One region of the Halomonas sp. ISL-56 genome, then DNA from elsewhere that is predicted to be linked to it. Evidence: predicted binding sites of a transcription regulator. Region 1 holds the regulator's gene; the other holds the start of a gene.
What was found. Region 1 encodes LexA, which represses DNA repair genes until DNA is damaged. Its sites were predicted from a motif close to TACTGTNTANNTANACAGTA; they were not measured.

Region 1 (3,419 bases):
GAGGTAAAGGCGCATTCATGGCAGCTACAACGACCGGGAGCAGCCGCCTTACCAAGTCACGCACAGAGACCTGTTCGTGATAATCCTTCTCCGCGATATCGCGCAGTGCATCAAGGCCAGACAGGGTAAATATAACCGTGCCAAGCATAAAGTGTAGCCGCCAAAAACGCTCTGCGTCAGGCAGGTTTGGCGTTGCTTTACGGACAAGCTCGGTGAAGCGGGTAAATACATCGCCGTACTCTTGCTGGATATGGCGCCGGAGATGTCCCTGGGCCTGGCTGTAGGCAAGACCGAGCAGACGCATAAACACTTTTAAACTGTTGCGCTCAGCTGGCACCGCAAGAACAGTTGTGGCCATGGTTTCGAGCAGTGTTTCAAGCGGGATAACGCGCCCAGCGTGTTGGCCTTCCAGCTCATCCAAAGCGGTGTGAAAACGCTGATTAAAAGGATCCAGATAACGCGAAAAAACGGCCTGAATCAGGGCTTTTTTGGAACCAAAGTGGTAATTGACGGCGGCCAGGTTAACGCGCGCTTTGCTTGTGATGTTACGCAGCGACGTTTCGGCAAAACCCCGCTCTGCAAACAGCACCTCAGCGGTATCGAGTATACGTGTCACCGTATCAGATTGAGCCATGTCGCTCTCCAGGGAAACAGGTGTTTAAAACATAGCAAAATACTATGCCATAACTTTGCCGGGCTCAACGCTTGATTTATTGACAAAATGTGGCTGGTTAAATAAGCAGAAACTTAGTTTCAAACGATTAGGAAAATTGCATAGGCATCACCGATAGGCGCTGACAAGCCATATACTGGACAGAGGAACATACTGTATACTTAACCACTCATTGATTAAGTCGACATTTAACTTGTTACTGTCTATTCACAATTTATGGAGTCTGGTATGTCGCGTCCGCTAACCGCTCGCCAACAGCACGTGTTTGATTTTATCGTTAAGACTATGGGCGAATTTGGCTACCCTCCTACCCGCGCCGAAATTGCCAAAGCACTTGGCTTCCGCTCTCCCAACGCTGCAGAAGAGCACCTGCGCGCGCTGGAACGCAAAGGCGTTATTCGCATTATCCGCAACACCTCTCGTGGCATCCGCCTGCCCAACCAGGAACCTCAAGACGTCCTGGAAAACGCCGTCACCTCGTTACCTGCTGCCAACGTTGAGACGCTGCCGACTGGACTGCCCGTAATCGGTGAGGTGGCCGCTGGCAGCCCCATTTTAGCCGCTGAACATATTGATCGTTACTGCCCCCTGCCAGCCGAGTATTTTACACCCAAAGCCGACTACCTGCTGCGCGTACGCGGGCTTTCGATGAAAGATATTGGTATTTTGGAAGGCGATTTATTAGCGGTGCATCGCACCGACCGGGTGCGCGATGGCCAGATTGTAGTAGCACGACTAGATGATGAAGTAACGGTCAAACGCTTCAAACGCCAGGGGCACCAAGTGACGCTATTTGCTGAAAACCCCGACTTTGCGCCCATTGAAATCGACCTGCGATCCCAGTCGCTCGATATCGAAGGCGTTGGTGTAGGGGTAATTCGTGGCGGTAATGGCCAGGCACTCGGCTAGCAACCACCACTATTGCAGGTCGATATAGCGGTGGTCATTGAAGGTGGCCACCCAGTTAGGGTGATAGACCAGCAGGATACTCAACAGCATGCCGGTGATGAACGCCTCTGAAGGCATTAACAGAGGCAAGAAGCGCGCATACTCCTGGGCGAGATAGATCGCCTCAGGATCAGTACCTGCAACAATAATGAGCAGTACCGCCGCCAGCCCACCTCCCAGCGTTGCCAGCGCCGCACCAAAAAAGCCACAGGCAAATAGAAACACCATCAAGTTATCCGGTAGGCGGCGATCCACCAACCGCCATACCGTGCCAATAACGGCCGCCGGGACGACACCAGTAACCAGTACGTTTGCCCCCATTAGCATCCACTCGTTGCGACCAATGACCACCATAGCGATATTAATCAGCACGTTGCTAATCAGCGCTAATGGTGCTTTAAAAACGAGTGTCATTAATACTGTGAAAACAAGGTGCAGCGTGAGCCAATCAACCGCCTGCGCACGAAGCTGCCACATCAGCAGCACTGCCAGCGTGGCGCCTAGCCAGCGGTGCTGAAGCGCCGTATCCGCTAGCAACACCTGCCAGGGCCGCCCCCAAAGTGCCCACGCTAAAACGCCTAGCGAGAGTAGCCAGGTAAACAGCAGCGCCCAGGGCGCTAAAACACTTTGCGCGAATGACATGGCGGCCTCTCGGGTTGATGGCGTTAGGGAGCCTCTAGCTAAAGACCACTGTCTTATTGCCGTGCACCAGCACGCGATCTTCTAAGTGCCAACGCAACCCGCGAGCGAGCACCGCCTTCTCTACATCACGGCCAAAGCGGACTAGATCAGTGGGCGTATGACAGTGGCTAACGCGATGAATATCCTGTTCGATGATGGGGCCTGCATCGAGCTCCTCGGTCACATAATGGCAGGTAGCCCCGATAAGTTTTACGCCCCGCTGGTAAGCCTGGTGGTAGGGTTTTGCCCCGGCAAAAGAGGGCAAAAAGCTGTGATGGATATTGATCACGCGTCCCGCATAGCGTGCACACAGATCAGGGGGCAGAATTTGCATATAGCGTGCCAACACCACGCAGTCAGCGCGGGCGCTGTCGATTTCGGCCTGTACCTTGGCAAAGGAGGCTTGCTTATTGTCAGGGTCTACCGGCACATGGTGGTATGGAATGCCGTACCACTCTGTCAAAGAACGCATATCGTCATGATTGGAGATAACGCCAACAATATCGCAATCCAGCTCACCCGCTTGCCAGCGGTAAAGTAGATCGACCAAGCAGTGTGACTCTCGCGATACCATCAGTACTACCCGCCGACGTTGTTGGGTATCCACCAGTGACCACTGCATATTGAATTCGCTGGCTACCGGCGCAAACGCCTCACGCAACGCTTCTACGGTCATACCTACCGAATCCGCCAAAATTTCATAGCGCATAAAAAAGCAGCCGGTTTCTAAATCAGAGTGCTGGCTGGCTTCGGTAATAGAGCCGCCCTGCTGGGCAATAAAACTCGAGACCCTTGCAACAATCCCCACCCGGTCAGGACAGGAAACCACTAAACGATAATAATGAGACATGTGAGCTACTCTTGACCTATTTCTAAGGTAATTATGACAAACCAGCGGCTTAGGCTGCATATTGTATCGGAAGGCCAAGGATGATTGTTAGCCGCCCCTGCCTTCCCGTATAGTTAAGTCACTACTTTTTAGGTTTTTCATAACAGATGCATTCACCACGCGTTCAAATTCGTCCCCGTCGTCGTCCACCGCTGCGCATCTTGCCGCTGGGGGGCTGCGGTGAGATTGGAATGAATCTAACGCTATACGGCTATGACGACCACTGGA
Region 2 (3,419 bases), on a different contig from region 1:
AGTGCTTGCCAGAAAAATTAGGCTTGGCACCGTGGGTCAAATGGCCGCCCGCATCCAGACTCATACCTAAAATAGTATCGCCAGGCTTAACCAGCGCTTGGAACACTGCGCTATTGGCTTGCGAGCCCGAGTGGGGCTGGACGTTCACGTAGGTAGCGCCGAACAGCTCTTTGGCGTAATCAATGGCCAGATTTTCAGCAATATCGACGAACTCACAGCCGCCGTAGTAGCGCTTGCCGGGGTAGCCCTCGGCGTATTTATTGGTCAGCTGGCTGCCCTGGGCTTCGAGTACTCGGGGGCTGGCGTAGTTTTCGGAAGCGATCAGTTCGATGTGGGCTTCTTGGCGCTCCACTTCTTTCTGCATGGCATCAAACAGCACATCATCGAATCCGGCAATTGTCATATCGCGGCTGAACATCGGCGGGAACCTCGTAACGAGAAAGCATCATCATGGAAGAAGCGAGGGCGCTATCATAACGCAGCCTGACGCGACTTTCATCGCATCCGCGTCAGGTCGTGCATGAGTGTGTTTCATGTTGCCCTGGCCGCTCAATGCTGACCAACTGGACAGCCGGGCTGATAGAGGGAGCTACTCTAATTGGTAGGAGAATCTCAACTGATCAACGTTGCCCATAGGGTTCATAATAAATTGATTAAGCATAAACGGATTGGGGAACGCCACATTGACGGTTAGTTGTTGGGAATATCCCGCCATGATATCGACCATACCGGTCATTAATTTGCTGACTTGCGGGCCTAACAGCTGGCCAAACTGCTGGGCTTGTGCCGCGATCTGGGAGATCACCCGCTCTTCGGGAATACCTTGTTGGCTGGCCATTTCAGTCGCTATACGCGGCAACAACCCCTCATCGGAGTAAGCGACAACTACGTCGCCGCCATGCAGCGTTGCCAACTCTAACAACGCGGGGTTCTGCGTTGCCTGCTCTATAGTCACCCCTTTCGGGAGCGTGATAGGAAGATCCATGGTGAATTCAAACCCAGCGGCACCGCTTAGCGTTAAGAATCCTTCGGATATTAGCCGATTGCCCTCATCAGCCTCCTCCCACCGGGAATGGTTGCGCCCTTCTGCCCTTAACTGCCCAGTACCGCCGGTGAGTACATTACTCAAACTCTGGATCGCTTCGCGATCGTCAGGGGGAGCGAGGCGAATCAGTTCAGCCACATCGAAATAAGCCCCTTCAAAGCCCGCATCGCCGGTATGGTTGCTACCGTTAACCCACAGCTTATCAAGGAGTACGCGCCAGTCGTCACCCGTCAGGCTAAAGCCGTTAAGCTCAGCGTGCTCAACGCTCTCTGCCCCGGGGTTATCTAGCCCGACCAGTTGTTCAATGCGCAGATTCGTCAGCGCGAGCTCTGAGGTAATACCGCTCTCTAGGTACTTGAACTCTGCACTGATTCCCTCGATGTTCAATAGCTCTAAGGCGCTACGATTCAACCCCTCCAGCGTGAAGTCATCAATATGAATATAGCCTTTCACGGGAGTATGACTCATCTCTGTTAAAGCACTCTCTGCCGCACCGTCGTCCATCCGTAGCATGATATCGCTAGCCGTCACGGCGTTGAAGGAGACACTCTCCACCGCCTGATCAAAATCTTCAGCGGAGAACACCGCCCGTGATGGCTGGGGCAGCACTAACGTTGCGATACTGAGGAGTGGATCAGCTTGCCCAACTTCTCTAAAGACTATGCTCTCCATCACTACTTGGTCGGGGTGCTCATAGGCTCCCTCGACGCTATAGCGTTCAAGGGTGATCACATCGCCGTTGGCGTGAGTAATCGCTATATCCTCAGCAATATAGCGTTGCTGCTCACTGTCTTCGTAGATACGGCTAAAAGTGAGCCTATCGTCTTCGCCTATCATGCGTTCACGAAAATCCGCCTCAAGTTGCTCGGGCGATGCATTCACCATGCCCGAAATCAAAAGAGCCGAAAGCCCTGTGGTAAAGCGCCGGTAATAACCGAAGACATGCATGCGGTGATCTCCCTTTAAGATGCCTTAAGCATATCATTAAGCTAATAAAAGTGAGATGCCAAGCGCACCGTTTGGAGATTTCGTTAAAGACCCTGACTTATTTTTCATTTTCTCTCGCCTCAAAAAATACTGTATATTTATACAATATTTTAAAATCAGGATGCCGACGATGCCGGGCCAGTCAGATCACCTTACGCCAGCCTTGCCGTTAACCTCTCAGCCGCTGCCTTATTTAACTTTTCTGGGCCGCGCTGGTTTTAGCGGCTTTCCTTCACCTGCTCAGGATTACGAGCCATGCACGCTGGATCTCAATACACGGCTGGTTAAAAACCCCACCGCGACGTTTTATGTCACCGCCACCGGCGACAGTATGGAAGGTTGGGGTATTTTTGAAGGCGACCTGCTGATTGTTGACCGCAGTATTGAGCCGCGTCTGGGGCATATTTTGGTCGCTATGCTGGAGGGCGAGGCGTTGATAAAACGCTATGCGCTTTACCGGGGCAGACCGCATCTATGTTCAAGCCACCCAAACTACCCGCCGCTGCCCCTTGAAGGCAGCGACTGCCAGCTATGGGGTGTGGTGCGCACCGTGGTGCACGAGTATGTGCGTTGACATGCTTGTTTGCGCAAACACGCATATTCGAGATGAGGACTTGCGATGATTGGTCTAGTCGATGCCAACAACTTCTACGTAAGCTGCGAGCGGGTGTTTCAGCCCAAGCTTGAAGGCAGGCCCGTGGGAGTGATGTCAAACAACGATGGCTGTGTGATCGCCCGTTCAGCCGAATTGAAAGCACTGGATATTCCCATGGGGACGCCCGCCTTCAAGCTTGAAGGACTGCGCCAGCGCGGCGAGATCCATCTTCTGTCGTCTAACTACGAGCTGTACGGTGATATGTCGGGGCGACTGGCCCAACTACTGCGTGATGCCTGCCCTGCGGTTGCGCCCTACTCAATCGATGAGATGTTTGTCTATTTAGAAGGTCTCACTACAGAACAATGTGCGGCGCTAGGGCGACGCCTGCGCCAGCGTATACGCCGCCACTTGGGCTTGCCGGTGTGTATTGGGCTGGCAGCCACGCATACGCTCGCCAAACTGGCCAATCACCTTGCCAAGCAATACCCTCACTACCAAGGCGTTTGCTTGCTTGATGGACAGGATCACACCACGCAGGCGTTGCTCAAACGTACGCCGGTAGGCAGTGTTTGGGGCGTCGGCCATCGACTCGCCGAGCGTTTGGCCATTGGCGGCGTTAACACCGCCTGGGACTTGCGTGAAAGCAATGAAAAACAGCTCCGCAAGCGTTTCTCGGTGGTGCTAGCACGCACCGCGCTTGAGCTGCGCGGCGTCCCCTGTTTGGAGATGAACGCAATAGATAAGCCCCGAGAGCGCATTATGACCTCGCGCTCTTTCGGCCAACCCACC

Region 2: J7J49_RS06600 (LexA family protein) is a predicted target of LexA. The motif match lies at 2,121-2,140, and genes of this name have one in related genera.

Annotation. Positions count from the first base shown of each region.
Region 1 covers NZ_JAGGRO010000021.1:39,403-42,821, forward strand. The annotation lists gene J7J49_RS18125 (TetR/AcrR family transcriptional regulator) at 1-634, opposite strand, end outside; gene lexA (transcriptional repressor LexA) at 902-1,582, shown strand; gene J7J49_RS18135 (energy-coupling factor ABC transporter permease) at 1,592-2,263, opposite strand; gene purU (formyltetrahydrofolate deformylase) at 2,298-3,152, opposite strand; gene J7J49_RS18145 (ribonuclease J) at 3,383-3,419, shown strand, end outside.
Region 2 covers NZ_JAGGRO010000008.1:99,324-102,742, reverse strand. The annotation lists gene glyA (serine hydroxymethyltransferase) at 1-418, opposite strand, end outside; gene J7J49_RS06605 (aq_1923 C-terminal domain) at 590-1,993, opposite strand; gene J7J49_RS06600 (LexA family protein) at 2,163-2,606, shown strand; gene J7J49_RS06595 (Y-family DNA polymerase) at 2,652-3,419, shown strand, end outside.